DNA from 2 places in the Burkholderia sp. MR1-5-21 genome. Region 1 is predicted to be linked to the other one. Evidence: predicted binding sites of a transcription regulator. Region 1 holds the regulator's gene; the other holds the start of a gene.
What was found. The regulator FliA, encoded in region 1, starts transcription of late flagellar genes. The targets are predictions, from matches to a motif close to CTAAAGTTTNNNNNNNNNNNGCCGNTA.

Region 1 (6,658 bases):
GGCGCGCGACCTTCTCGTCGAGGTGCTTCGGCAGCACGTACACCTTGTTCGCGTACTCGCCGCCGCGCGTGAACAGCTCGATCTGCGCGAGGGTCTGGTTCGCGAACGAGTTCGACATCACGAACGACGGGTGGCCGGTCGCGCAGCCGAGGTTCACGAGGCGGCCTTCCGCCAGCAGGATCACGCGCTTGCCGTCCGGGAAGATGATGTGGTCGACCTGCGGCTTGATGTTTTCCCACTGGTACTGGCGGGTCGACGCGACGTCGATTTCCGAGTCGAAGTGGCCGATGTTGCAGACGATCGCGTTGTGGCGCATCGCTTTCATGTGATCGTGGTTGATCACGTGGTAGTTGCCGGTCGCCGTCACGAAGATGTCGGCCTTGTCCGCCGCGTATTCCATCGTCACGACGCGGTAGCCTTCCATCGCCGCCTGCAGCGCGCAGATCGGATCGATTTCGGTGACCCACACGGTCGCGCCGAGGCCGCGCAGCGACTGCGCGCAGCCCTTGCCCACGTCGCCGTAGCCCGCGACGACCGCGACCTTGCCCGCGATCATCACGTCGGTCGCGCGCTTGATGCCGTCGACGAGCGACTCGCGGCAGCCGTACAGGTTGTCGAACTTCGACTTCGTGACCGAGTCGTTCACGTTGAACGCCGGGAACGGCAGGCGGCCGTCCTTTTCCATCTGGTACAGGCGGTGCACGCCGGTCGTGGTTTCTTCGGTCACGCCCTTGATGTGCGCGAGGCGCGTCGAGTACCAGTTCGCGTCGATGTCGAGGTGGCGCGCGATCGACTTGAACAGCGCGACTTCTTCCTCGTTGGTCGGCTTGGCGATCACCGAGCGATCCTTCTCGGCCTTCGAGCCGAGGATCAGCAGCAGCGTCGCATCGCCGCCGTCGTCGAGGATCATGTTCGCGAACTCGCCGTTCGGCCATTCGAAGATGCGGTGCGAGAACTCCCAGTATTCGTCGAGCGATTCGCCCTTGAACGCGAACACAGGCGTGCCGGCTTCGACGATCGCGGCCGCTGCGTGGTCCTGCGTCGAGAAGATGTTGCACGAGGCCCAGCGCACGTCCGCGCCGAGTGCCTTCAGCGTCTCGATCAGCACGCCCGTCTGGATCGTCATGTGCAGCGAGCCTGCAATGCGCGCGCCCTTCAGCGGCTGCTGCGCCTTGTATTCGTCGCGGATCTGCACGAGGCCCGGCATTTCGGTCTCGGCGATGTTCAGTTCCTTGCGGCCCCAGCCGGCGAGCGACATGTCGGCGACGAGGTAATCGTGGGTAGCTTGGGAATCGATGATGGCGCTCATCACGCCCTCCTTTCTAAAAAAGTTCTAGAAAATGGTGACGTGAGCGCCGTTCAGGAAGCGGCGGCCGGCGCGATGCGCCGCGGCCCTGCCCGCTTGGTGAAGCCTTCCGAGCCTGGCGAACGCATGATCGTCCGTCGCAACGCTCCTCGGAAAACGGGAGGGATTGTAGCAAATCGGCGGGAAGATTGCGTACCCGCCGCGCATGCATTTGAAAGGGTCAGGATTCCGCGCCGACCCACGCCTGCTCGCGCAGGCGCGCGCGCAGCCGCGCGACCGCCTGGCTGTGCAGCTGGCACACGCGCGATTCGCTGACCTCGAGCACCGCGCCGATCTCGCGCAGATTCAGACCCCGTTCGTAGTACAGCGACATCAGCAGCTTCTCGCGCTCCGGCAGCCGCTCGATCGCTTCGACGAGCGCCTCGCGCAGGTGCTCGTCGAGCAGCGCCGACAGCGGATCGGCATGATCGACGCGATAGCGGTCGAGGAACGGCTCGTCGTCCGCCGCGCGGTCGAAATCCTCGTAGTAGATGAGCTGGCTGCCGTGCAGGTCCTGCAACATGCCCTGGTATTCGTCGAGCGGCATGTTCAGGTGCTGCGCGATCTCCGCCTCGCTCGCCGCCCGCCCGAGCTGCTGCTCGACCCGGTGCACCGCATGCTCGACCTCGCGCGACGTCTTGCGCAGGCTGCGCGGCAGCCAGTCGTTGCTGCGCAGCTCGTCGAGCATCGCGCCGCGGATGCGCTGCGTCGCATAGGTCTCGAACTGCGCGCCCTGGTCTTCCTTGTAGCGGCCGGCCGCGTCCATCAGGCCGATCATCCCCGCCTGGATCAGGTCGTCGAGGTCGACGCTCGCCGGCATCTTCGCGACGAGCTGCAGGCCCAGGCGGCGCACGAGCGGCGCGTATTGCGCAAGCACGTCGGCCTGGGAAATCTTTCCTTGAGCGTTGTACATCATGGCTCTCTCCTTCCGGTGGCGCTCACGCGGCGTGCGCCGCACCTGCCTCGAACGACGTGCTGCCGCCCGCGCGGACCGGGCCCGCGCCCGGCCTCGGGCGCAGCGGCCAGTACAGCAGGTCGGCGGCAATCTGCCGGTAGTCGCGCGCGGCCGGCGACGTCGGGAACGCGTCGACCGCCGTGCGCACGAGCTCGCGCGCGTGCTCGACGAGCGGATCGGCGCTCACGCAGCCGGCGTCGCCGATCGACACCGCCAGGTAGCGGCTCGCGACGCCCGCGAGGTTGTCGTACGCGGTCTTCGCATCGGCCTGGCTGCCGACGTGGTTGGTCAACACGCGAAACTGCGCGATCGCGTGCGCGAAATGCAGCCGCTTCATGCACGCGTACGCCTCGGTGATCGCCTGCGCGGCAACGCGCGTGACGATCAGCACGTCATGCGCTTCGCGCGCGAGCGCCGAGAATGCGCCGTCCGTGCCGAGCTGCGCATCGACGAGCACGATGTCGGCCGCCCCGTCGATGAAATCGCTCAGCTGCGCGTCGCTGTAGCCGGCGCGCGCGAGCCGCGCCGCCGCGCACACCGCGAAGCCGCCGGCGACCCGCGCGCGCGCGCCGTCGCGCAGCCACGCACCGGCGAGCGTCGCGGCAGCCGAGTGCACGTCGGCGCGCTCGTCGACGACGAGCACGTCCTTGCCGAGCGCCGTCAGCGCGGCGGCGAGGTTCACGACGGTCGACGTGCAGCCGACGCCCGCCGGGCCGCCCGTCACCGCGACGATTCTCGAGGCGCGCCCGGCCAGCAGGCGCCGCAATCCTTCAGCCTGATCGATCATGCGTTTATCCAAAGCGAACCTCGTGCAGCTCGGCGGTGGAACGTGCGGTCAGCGCGGAAAGCAGCGTGGGCATGTCATCGTCGTGCGGCACGAAGGGCGAGCCGTCACGCGGCACACAGAACGCACTCTTCAACAGGAATTTCTTCGTCGCGACGTACAGGTTCTCCGGCACCTTCTGGCCGGTCGACACGTAGTGCACGGGCAGCTTGTAGCGGATCACCGTGTCGAGCACGCCGCCGAGATGGGTCGCCTCGTCGAGCTTCGTGAGGATGCAGCCGGCGAGATCCGGATGGTCGCCCGCGCTGCGGTACGCCTGCACGACCTCGTTGAGCGTGTCGCCGTGGCTCGTCGCGTTAAGCAGCAGCAGGCGCTGCACCGGCGTGTTCGCGCCGTGCAGCATCGCGATCTGGTCGGACAGCGCGCGGTCGCGCTGGCTCATGCCGATCGTGTCGATCAGCACGATGTGCTTGTTGCGCAGCTCGGACAGCGCGAGCTCGAGATCGCCCGCGTCCTTCACCGCATGCACGGGCACGCCGAGGATCCGGCCGAAGATCCGCAGCTGCTCGTGCCCGCCGATCCGGTAGCTGTCGGTCGTGAGCAGCGCGACCTTGCTCGCGCCGAAGCGCATCACGCAGCGCGCGGCAAGCTTCGCGGTCGTCGTCGTCTTGCCGACGCCCGTCGGCCCCATCAACGCGAACACGCCGCCGCGCTCCATCAGCGCATCCTCGCTTTCGAGCACCGGCAGGTTCGCCGCGAGCACCGTCTGCGCCCACTCGGTCGCCTGCTCGAGCGTGTCCGAGCCTTCGCCCTGCGGCAGGTTGTCGACCATCATCCGCACGAGCTGTGCGGAGAAGCCGGCCGCGAACAGGTGTTTCGTCAGCGCGCCGTGCACGGGACTGCGGCGCTGGCGTTCGTGCCACATCAGGCTGTCGAACTGCTCTTCCATCATCCCGCGCAGCGCGCCGAGCTCGTGCATCACCGTGTCGTTGACGATCCGCTCGATGCGCGCCTTGACCGCATCGGCAACGGCCGCGGCCGTATCGGTCGGGATGCGCGTGCGCTCGGCTGCCTTCGGCGCCGGTGCGTCGGCCGCGCGGCGCGGCGCGCCCGCATCGACCGGGATCCGGCGTGCGGCGTCGCGTACGATGTCGCGCGCCCATTCGGGCGGCAGCACGTCGCCGGCGCGCGGCGCGCGGGCGGTGTCGACCGGGGCGCGGTGGCCGCCGTCCGCCGCCGGCGCGGGCTGGCTGCGGGCGGCGAGCGCCTCGCGCTGCTGCGTGAGGCGCTTCGCATGCTCGACGAGCCACGGCGCGGGTTCGGAAGGTGCGGCAGGCGATCCTGCGGCAGGCGATCCTGCGGCAGGCGATCCTGCGGCAGGCGATCCTGCGGCGGGCGATCCTGCGGCGGGCAATCCTGCTGCGGGCGATCCCGCGGCAGACGCTGCGGCAACCGGCTCATCGGCCGCCGGCGCATCGGCCGCTTCGGCGCTCGCGCCGAACACCGACGAGAACACGTCCGGCAGCCCGCCGTCGCCCATCGCATACGGATTGGCGGCTGCGCGCGCGCGTGGCGCAAAGCCCGCCAGCGCCGCGCCCGGCTGCGCGGCGACCTGGGCAAGTCCCGGCGCCGCGACGGGCGGCGCGATCGCAGCCAGCTCGGCGTCGGCGAGCGCGGTGATCTCGACGCTGCCGTCATCGAGCGTGCGGTTCGACAGCACGACGGCGTCGGCGCCGAGCGCCTCGCGCACGAGCCGAAGCGCGTCGCGGCTCGTTGCGCCGGTGAATTTGCGAATGTTCAAGCGGAACCCCCGATGACGTTAACGACCTTGATCGTGCGTGTGTCCGGCACTTCGGCGTACGACAGCACTTTCAATTGCGGCAGGCTGCGGCGCAGGAAGCGCGCGAGCATCGCGCGCAGCGCGTGCTGCACGAGCAGCACGGGCGGCAGCCCGAGATTCTGTTGACGCAGCAGCGCTTGCTGCGTGCCGGTCAGAAGGTTGTGCGCGAGACCGGGCTCGAGGCCCGGATTCGCGCCGGTGGCGAGCGCCTGCGACAGCACGCGCTCGAGATTCGCGTCGAGCCCCATCACCTGCATCTCGCCCGCGCCCGGATACCACTGCTGCGTGATCGCGCGGCCGAGCGACAGCCGCACCGCGGCCGTGATGTCGTACGCGTCGGTGACGCGGCCAGCCTGTTCGGACACGGCCTCGATGATCGTGCGCATGTCGCGGATCGGCACGCCTTCCTCGAGCAGGTTCTGCAGCACCTTCTGCAGCGTCGTCAGCGAGATCGTCTTCGGCACGAGGTCCTCGACGAGCGACGGCGCGTCCTTGCCGGTGCGCTCGATCAGCGCCTGCACTTCCTGGCGGCCGAGCAGCTCGGCCGCGTGCTGGACGACGAGATGGTTCAGGTGCGTCGCGACGACGGTGCTCGCGTCGACGACCGTGTAGCCGTACACCTGCGCCTGCTCGCGCAGCGCGATGTCGATCCACACGGCCGGCAGGCCGAACGCCGGATCGTGGGTCGGCGCGCCGGGCAGCGCGGCCGTCACCTGGCCCGGGTTGATCGCGAGCCACTGGCCCGGGAACACCTCGCCCACGCCGATCTCGACGCCCTTCAGCGCGATCCGGTACGCGTTCGGCCTCAGCTCGAGGTTGTCGCGGATATGGATCACGGGCGGCAGGAAGCCGATTTCCTGCGCGAACTTCTTGCGGATACTCTTGATGCGCTTGAGCAGTTCGCCGTCGCTGTTCTTGTCGACGAGCGGGATCAGCCGGTAGCCGACTTCGAGGCCGAGCGGATCGATCAGCTGCACGTCGTCCCAGCTCGCCTCGTGGCTGTCGGCGGGGAGCGCCGCGGGCGGCGCGATGTCGGTGATGTCGCCGGCCGCCTTGCGGGCCGCCGCGCGCTTCGTCTGCGTGCGCGCGAGCCAGATCGCGCCGCCGCCGAGCAGCAGGAACGCGAAGTGCGGCATCCCGGGGATCAGCCCCATCAGCACGATGATCGCGCCGGTGATCGTCAGCACGCGCGGGTTCGTGAACAGCTGGCCGGTGATCTGCGTGCCGATGTCCTCGTCGGTCGCGACGCGCGATACGATCACGCCGGCCGCGGTCGAGATCACGAGCGACGGGATCTGCGCGACGAGGCCGTCGCCGATCGTCAGCAGCGTGTAGTTCGTGCCGGCCGCCGCGAAGCTCATGTCGTGCTGGACCATCCCGACGATCAGCCCGCCGATCACGTTGATCGCCATGATGATCAGGCCGGCGATCGCGTCGCCGCGCACGAACTTCGACGCGCCGTCCATCGAGCCGTAGAACTCGGCTTCCTGCGCGACCGCCTGGCGGCGCTTCCTCGCCTGCTCCTCGTTGATGAGGCCCGCGTTCAGATCGGCGTCGATCGCCATCTGCTTGCCGGGCATCGCGTCGAGCGTGAAGCGCGCGGACACTTCGGCGATCCGCCCCGCGCCCTTCGTGATCACCATGAAGTTGATGATCATCAGGATCACGAACACGACGATGCCGACCGCGAAGTTGCCGCCGACGAGGAAGTGGCCGAACGCCTCGATCACCTGG
Region 2 (6,658 bases), 400 kb from region 1:
CGCCCGACGCGTTGAACGTGACCTTGCCGAGGTCGGTCGGCGCCGTGTTCGCCACGCCCGCATACGCTTCCCACGTGCCGGTGCCGGACTTCACGAAGTACATGTTGACCTGCTGCGAGCCGCCGAGCGAATCGTAGGTCTGGACCGACGTCGAGTAGTTGTAGCTCGTCGAGTCGGTGTAGTTGAACGGCGTCGTGGTCGGCACCGTGTCCTGCGAGTTCAGGTTGAACTGGCCGGTGATCGTGGTCGTCGGCGTCGGCGAGATGTTGGTCGTCGGCGCCTGCAGCGGCACGGTCTGCGCGCTGTTGATCACGCCCTTCGCATTCGCCGCGTAGCCCATCAGGTTCATGCCCTGCGCGTTCACGAGGTAGCCGTTCTTGTCGCGCTGGAACGTGCCGTCACGCGTGTACGTGATCGCGCCGTTGCTCGACATCTGGTAGAAGCCGTTGCCGTTGATCGCGACGTCGAGCGACGAGGTCGTCGTGTTGATCGTGCCCTGGCTGAAGTTCTGCTGCACCGAGTTCAGCTGCGTGCCGATGCCGACCTGGTTGTTGACCGACGTCGCGATCGAGTTCGCGTACATGTCCGAGAACTGCGCGTTGCTCGACTTGAAGCCGACCGTGTTCGCGTTCGCGATGTTGTTGCCGATCACGTCGAGGTCCGTCGACGCGCCCGCGAGGCCGCTCAAACCCTGTTGATAACCCATCTCGGTCTCCGTTTCGAAGAAGCTGAATCAGTTGGTGGTGGTGCTGGTCGACGACGACGACGTGGACGCCGTGGACGATGACGACGACGTGTTCGGGTAGATCGACGCGACCTGCGTGAGGCCCACCGTCGAGCCGTTCGACAGCACGAGCCCCGCCGTGCCGTCCGCCTGCTTGACCACGCTCTGCACCTGCGCGGCCGCGAGCGTCGTCACGGTCTGCGGCGTGCCGGAGCTGTCCGTATAGGTCGCGCTGATCGTGTACTTGCCGTCCGGCAGCGCATTGCCGGCCGTGTCGGTCGGCGTCCAGTTGAACGGCACGGTGCCGGCCGACTGCGCGCCCGCATTGATCGTGTTCACGACGATGCCCGACGAATTCTTCACGGTGACCGTCAGGTTCGACACCGAGCTCGCGAGCGACACGCCGAACGGCGTCGCCGCGCCGCTCTTCACCGTGACGGCATTGCCCGGCGCGAGGACGTTCGAGCCGATCAGCATCGCGGCCTGCGTCTGCTGGCCGGCCGCGAGCTGCGTCGACAGCGACGTGAGCGACGTGTTGAGCTGCGCGATGCCGCTCACCGTGTTGATCTGCGCGAGCTGCGACGTCATCTGCGAGCTGTCGACGGGGCTCGTCGGGTCCTGGTTCTGCAGCTGCGTGACGAGCAGCTTCAGGAACGTCGTCTGCAGGTCGCTCGCCGACGTGCTGGTCGTCGACACGTTGTTCGTGTTCATCGTGTCGGTCGGCAGGGTGGTTACCGTCGTGCCGCTGCTGCCGATCGTCGAGGAGGTGGAGGTCATCCGGTCAGGCCTTTTATCAGATCAGGTAAGGGGGAACGCAGCTCACGAGCCGATCGTCAGCGTCTTCAGCATCAGCTGCTTCGCGGTGTTCAGCGTCTCGACGTTGGCCTGGTACGAGCGCGACGCCGAGATCATGTTCACCATTTCCTGCACGGGGTCGACGTTCGGCATCTGCACGTAGCCGTTCGCGTCGGCGGCGGGGTTCGCGGGGTCGTAGGTCGACTTCATCGGCGACGGATCGTCGATCACCTTCGTCACGCGCACGCCGCCGACGCCCTGGCCGGACGCCGTGCGCGCGCCGCCGATCGGGTCGGTCGCGAACACGACCTGCTTCGCCTTGTACGGCTTGCCGTCGGGGCCGGTCGCGCTGTCTGCGTTCGCGAGGTTCGACGCGGTGACGTTCAGGCGCTGCGACTGCGCGGACAGCGCCGAGCCGGCGACGCCGAAGATGTTCATCAACGAGGGCATGGAGGCTCCTTGCTTGCGGTTCGGGGGCGCGGTCGCGCGGTCACGAATTCGACGTGATCGCGGCGATCATCGCCTTGATCTGCTGGGTCATCACGGTCATCCCGGTCTCGTAGTGCAGCGCGTTGTTCGCGAACTGCACGCGCTCGACGTCGAGATCGACCGTGTTGCCGTCGAGCGCCGGCTGCATCGGCACGCGGTATTGCGCGCGGCCGTAGTCGTCGGCCGGCCCGCCCGTCGGGATCAGCTTCGCAGTGCCGGTCATGTGGCCCGGCGCCGTCGACACCATCGACATCCCGCTCGTCACGCCGGCCGGCTGCGCCATCGCGAGCGGCGCCGCATTGCTCGGTGCGAGCGCGCCGCCCGTCTGCTTCAGCGAACGGGCGAGCGTCGACGCGAAATCGACGTCGCGCGCCTCGTAGCCGGGCGTGTCCGCGTTCGCGATGTTCGACGACAGCAGTTCCTGCCGATAGGCGCGCACGTCGAGCGCCTGACGGCCGAACGCGAATTCGGCATCGAGTCTGTCCAGCATCTGTGCGTCTCTCCGTTTGCAGCGCTGACCCGCTCTTTCGCCGCACGGCGGCCAAAGAGGCTTTTTTCCATGACATGCATGGTAGGCGGCGCACGCAACCGTCAATCGGGCGAATAACGCGGCAAAGCCCCCCTCTATTCATCGTTTGCGCGGCGGCCCGGCTCCCTAGAATGCAAAGCGGATCAACGGATCGAGGACACGGCGATGACTCCCAGCGGATTTCGCAGCGACGACGGACGGCGGCCGCGCGCGCGGCGCGCGTTCGCGCTCGCCGTGGCGCTGGGGACGGCGCTGTGCGCGGTGCTGTGGGCAGTCCCGGCGGCGGCGCAGGCCGCGGACGACGGGATGATCGTGATTCCGGGACGCGGCGAAACGGCCGAATCCGCGCTCGCGAATGCGAATGCGGCGAGCAGCGGCCGGCTTCCCGGGAACGTGAATGCGGGCGCGATGCCGGAGACGGCGGGCGTGCCCCGCACGACGATGGGCGCGGGCATGTCGGGAATCGCGGGACAGGCGCCGGGCGTCGCCGCGGCCGTTGCTGTCCGGCCAGAGGCCACGCCCGCCATGATGCCGGCGGTAAACACAGCGGGGATGCCGGCACCGATGCCGGCCGGCCACCCCGCCTCGGCTTACGGCGCCGCACATCCGGCTCAGCCGGCGGCCGCCGATCCGGTCCGGATCGTCACGGTTGTCTCGGGCACGCCCGGCGAGCCTGCACAGGACACCGCCCGTGCCGCGCCCCGGCCCGCGTTCACGCCGCGCCCGGCGGTGCCGCGCGCGAACGCGATGGCGGCAGCGATGCGCCCGCCGGCGACGGCCCCCGCTTCCGCTACGGCGATGCGCACACCGGCTGCGGCCCCCGCCTCCACCCCGGAGACGGCCGCGCCGGCAGCCGCCGTGCCGCCCGGCCAGCAGGATCCCGACACGATCCGCCGCGCCGCGCTCGCCTTTCTCCAGCAGCAGATCGCCGGCCTCCCCGGCAAGACGACGGCGACCGTCGCGACCGCGTTTCCGCGCGGGCTCGCCGCCTGCACGACGCTCGAGCCGTTCCTGCCGACCGGCGCGCGCCTGTGGGGCCGCACGACGGTCGGCGTGCGCTGCGCGGGCGAACGGCCGTGGACCGTCTACCTGCAGGCGAAGGTCGCCGTGCAGGCAACCTATTACGTGGCCGCGCGGCAGATCGCGCCCGGCGAGGCGCTGACCGCGGCCGACCTCATCGCGCGCGACGGCGACCTGACCGTGCTGCCGCTCGCCGTGATCACCGATCCGTCGCAGGCAATCGGCTCGACCGCGCTCGCGCGCGTCGCCGCCGGGCTGCCGTTGCGGCAGGACATGCTGAAGAGCGCGGCGTCGGTGTCGGCCGGCCAGACCGTGCGGGTGGTCGCGGCCGGGCCCGGATTCACGATTTCGGCCGAGGGCAGCGCGCTCGCGAATGCGGCGCCCGGCCAGTCGGTGCGGGTGCGGATGGCGGCGGGACAGATCGTCACCGCGATCGTCAAGGACGCAGGTACGGTGGAGATTCCGCTTTAGGGCCTGTTCCCGCCGGTCATCGGGGAGCGCCGTTGTAAGAATGCAAAGGATTGTTTATTCGGGGGAATCGCCCGAAACACGATGCTAAAGTTTGGCCCCGCCATGCCGTTATCTGGGTCAAACCGTACAGGAACACCATCGTGAAGATCGATTCCACGCCTACCCCGAACACCCGCACCCCGGCCGCCGGCACCGGCGCGGCCCGCACGCAGCAAGGCGCGCCCGCGGCGTCCGGCGAGCAATCGGCACCCGCCGGCGCGGCCGGCGGCGACGCGACCGTGAACCTGTCGGGTCTGTCCGGACAATTGCGCACGATGTCGGCGTCCGGCAATGCGGACATCAATACCGGCCTCGTCCAGTCGATCAAGGACGCGCTGAACAGTGGCACGCTGACGATCGATCCGGGCAAGATCGCCGACGGCGTGTTGAATACCGCCCGCGAGCTGCTGCAGCAGCAGCGCCCGCAGGGCAGCTGAGCCGGCCCGACAGGCCGGCGCCCCGTTTTTTTTTGCCGGCGTGCGAATTGCCGCGCGCCGGCGTGACGAGCGAGACGCGATGAGAGACGAGCTGCTGGCCACGGTCAACGACGAACATGCGACGGTCGAAGCGTTCGCGTCCCTGCTCGCCTACGAAGAGAAGGCGCTGACGACGCCGGAGCCGCTCGCGATGCTGCCAGTCATCATCGAAAAGAAGAGCGTGCTGCTCGACCGGCTCGCGCAGCTCGAACGCGCGCGAGACACGCAACTGTCGGCGCTCGGCTTCCCCGGCGGCAAGAAAGGGATGGACCAGGCCGCCGAACGCGACGCGCGCCTCGCCGGCCGCTGGCACCTGCTGCAGCAGTCCGCCGAGCGCGCACGCCAGGCCAATGCGACCAACGGGATGCTGATCCGGATCCGGATGGACTACAACGAGCGCGCGCTCGCGGTGCTGCGCTCGGCGCCCGCGCCGAGCGGCGTCTACGGGCCCGACGGACGGGTTGCCGCGTTGATGCGCTGACAGGCTGGCATCCTCGGCGGCCGACGACCCGCGTCCGGGCCGTCCCGCCACACCCCGGTTCACCATACATTCCGCTTCGACAGACCGGACCCCAGTCCGGCACATGCGTCCCCCCGATACGCGGCAGCGCAGCCGCGCTGCCTGATCCAATAACAGATCGGAGGGCATCGATGCTTCATTCCCGTATTGCATTCACGTACCGCCCGGCCGCCGTGGCCACGCTCGGCGCCGCGCTGACGCTCGCCGCCACGCTCGCCGCGTCGCCCGCATTCGCCGGCCCGGCCCCGCTGCCGACGCCGACTGGCGACATGACGCTGTCGCCGGCCGGGCCGCTGGTTGCGCCAGCCCGTGCGCCGGCTGCCCGGCCACCCGGCGCCTCGCCTCGCGCCGCATCGCGCGGCAGCGACACCTACACCTACCTGCGCTGCTGGTACCGGATCAGCGACGATCCGCTGAAGCCCGAGGCGACCTACGAGTGGGCGCGCGATCCGGCGGGCGGCGACTGGTATCGCGTCCCCGGCTACTGGTGGGCCGACGGCATCACGCAGTGGAAGAATATGTTCTACAGCACGACGGCGCAGGACACGCTCGCCGACGTGTGCCGCCAGACGCTCGCCGCGCGCGGCATCCGTGCCCCCCTGACGCAGGCGGTCGCGGCGAACAACGCGCTGTCGTTCAATTACACGATCTGGACGATCGACGCCGCGCAGCAGGACGCGCGGGTCAACAAGCTGATCGTGTTCGGCGACAGCCTGTCCGACACCCAGAACATGTTCAATGCGAGCCAGTGGAAGCTGCCGAACGGCACGAGCTGGCACGCGGGACGCTTCAGCAACGGGCCGGTGTGGGCCGAATACGTCGCGAACGCGCTGCGGCTGCCGTTCTACAACTGGGCGATCGGCGGCGCGGCGACGGACCAGCACCTCGTCGTGCCGGGCCTCGTGCAGCAGATCGACTCCTGGCGCGAATACATGGACCGCGCGCCGGACTACCGGCCCGGCAATACGCTGTTCGTGGTCTTCGCGGGCGGCAACGATCTCGTGAACTACGGCCGCACGCCCGAGCAGGCGGCGAATGCGATGCAGGACAGCCTCGAGCGGCTCGCCGCGGCCGGCGCGACGCGGATCCTGCTCGTCACGCTGCCGGACGTGTCGCGCGCACCGGTGTTCGCGACGCGCGACGACACCGTGAGCGTCGCCGCGCAGGTGAAAGACTACAACCGGCGGCTCGCCGACGCGGCAGCCGCCGTGCGTGCCCGCTACGGTGCGACGCTGCGGCTCGAGGTGTTCGACGCGTACGCGCCGTTCGACGACCTGCTGAGCCACCCCGCGCAATACGGATTCGACGATGCGAAGCGGTCGTGCCTCGACATCCCGAAGCCGTCGTCGTTCACCTACCTGGCCGCGCAGACGCCGCGCGCGGACTGCCGCGACCCGGCGCGCTTCGTGTTCTGGGACACGCTGCACCCGACGACGCGCACGCACGCGTGGCTCGCGGAGCGGATCGCGCCGTTCGTGCGGGCGCGATTGCTGAACTGATCGGGCGCCGGATCCGGTTTCGGTGATCCGCTATCGATGATCGATGGACGGCGGGCGGCAGACGCCGCCCGCCTCGGCATTGCCGACGGCGCTTAC

Region 2: the regulator FliA is predicted to act here: its motif matches at 4,113-4,139, upstream of flgM (flagellar biosynthesis anti-sigma factor FlgM).

The regions. Positions count from the first base shown of each region.
Region 1 covers NZ_JBSAXD010000003.1:14,666-21,323, forward strand. Annotated here, with positions in the region: gene ahcY (adenosylhomocysteinase) at 1-1,312, opposite strand, end outside; S-adenosyl-L-homocysteine riboswitch at 1,344-1,463, opposite strand; gene ACV229_RS04700 (RNA polymerase sigma factor FliA) at 1,527-2,261, opposite strand; gene ACV229_RS04705 (nucleotide-binding protein) at 2,284-3,099, opposite strand; gene flhF (flagellar biosynthesis protein FlhF) at 3,092-4,885, opposite strand; gene flhA (flagellar biosynthesis protein FlhA) at 4,882-6,658, opposite strand, start outside.
Region 2 covers NZ_JBSAXD010000003.1:414,971-421,628, reverse strand. Annotated here, with positions in the region: gene flgE (flagellar hook protein FlgE) at 1-706, opposite strand, end outside; gene ACV229_RS06510 (flagellar hook assembly protein FlgD) at 734-1,501, opposite strand; gene flgC (flagellar basal body rod protein FlgC) at 1,544-1,969, opposite strand; gene flgB (flagellar basal body rod protein FlgB) at 2,010-2,498, opposite strand; gene flgA (flagellar basal body P-ring formation chaperone FlgA) at 2,703-4,028, shown strand; gene flgM (flagellar biosynthesis anti-sigma factor FlgM) at 4,169-4,504, shown strand; gene ACV229_RS06485 (flagella synthesis protein FlgN) at 4,584-5,024, shown strand; gene ACV229_RS06480 (SGNH/GDSL hydrolase family protein) at 5,195-6,562, shown strand; gene ACV229_RS06475 (M24 family metallopeptidase) at 6,655-6,658, opposite strand, start outside.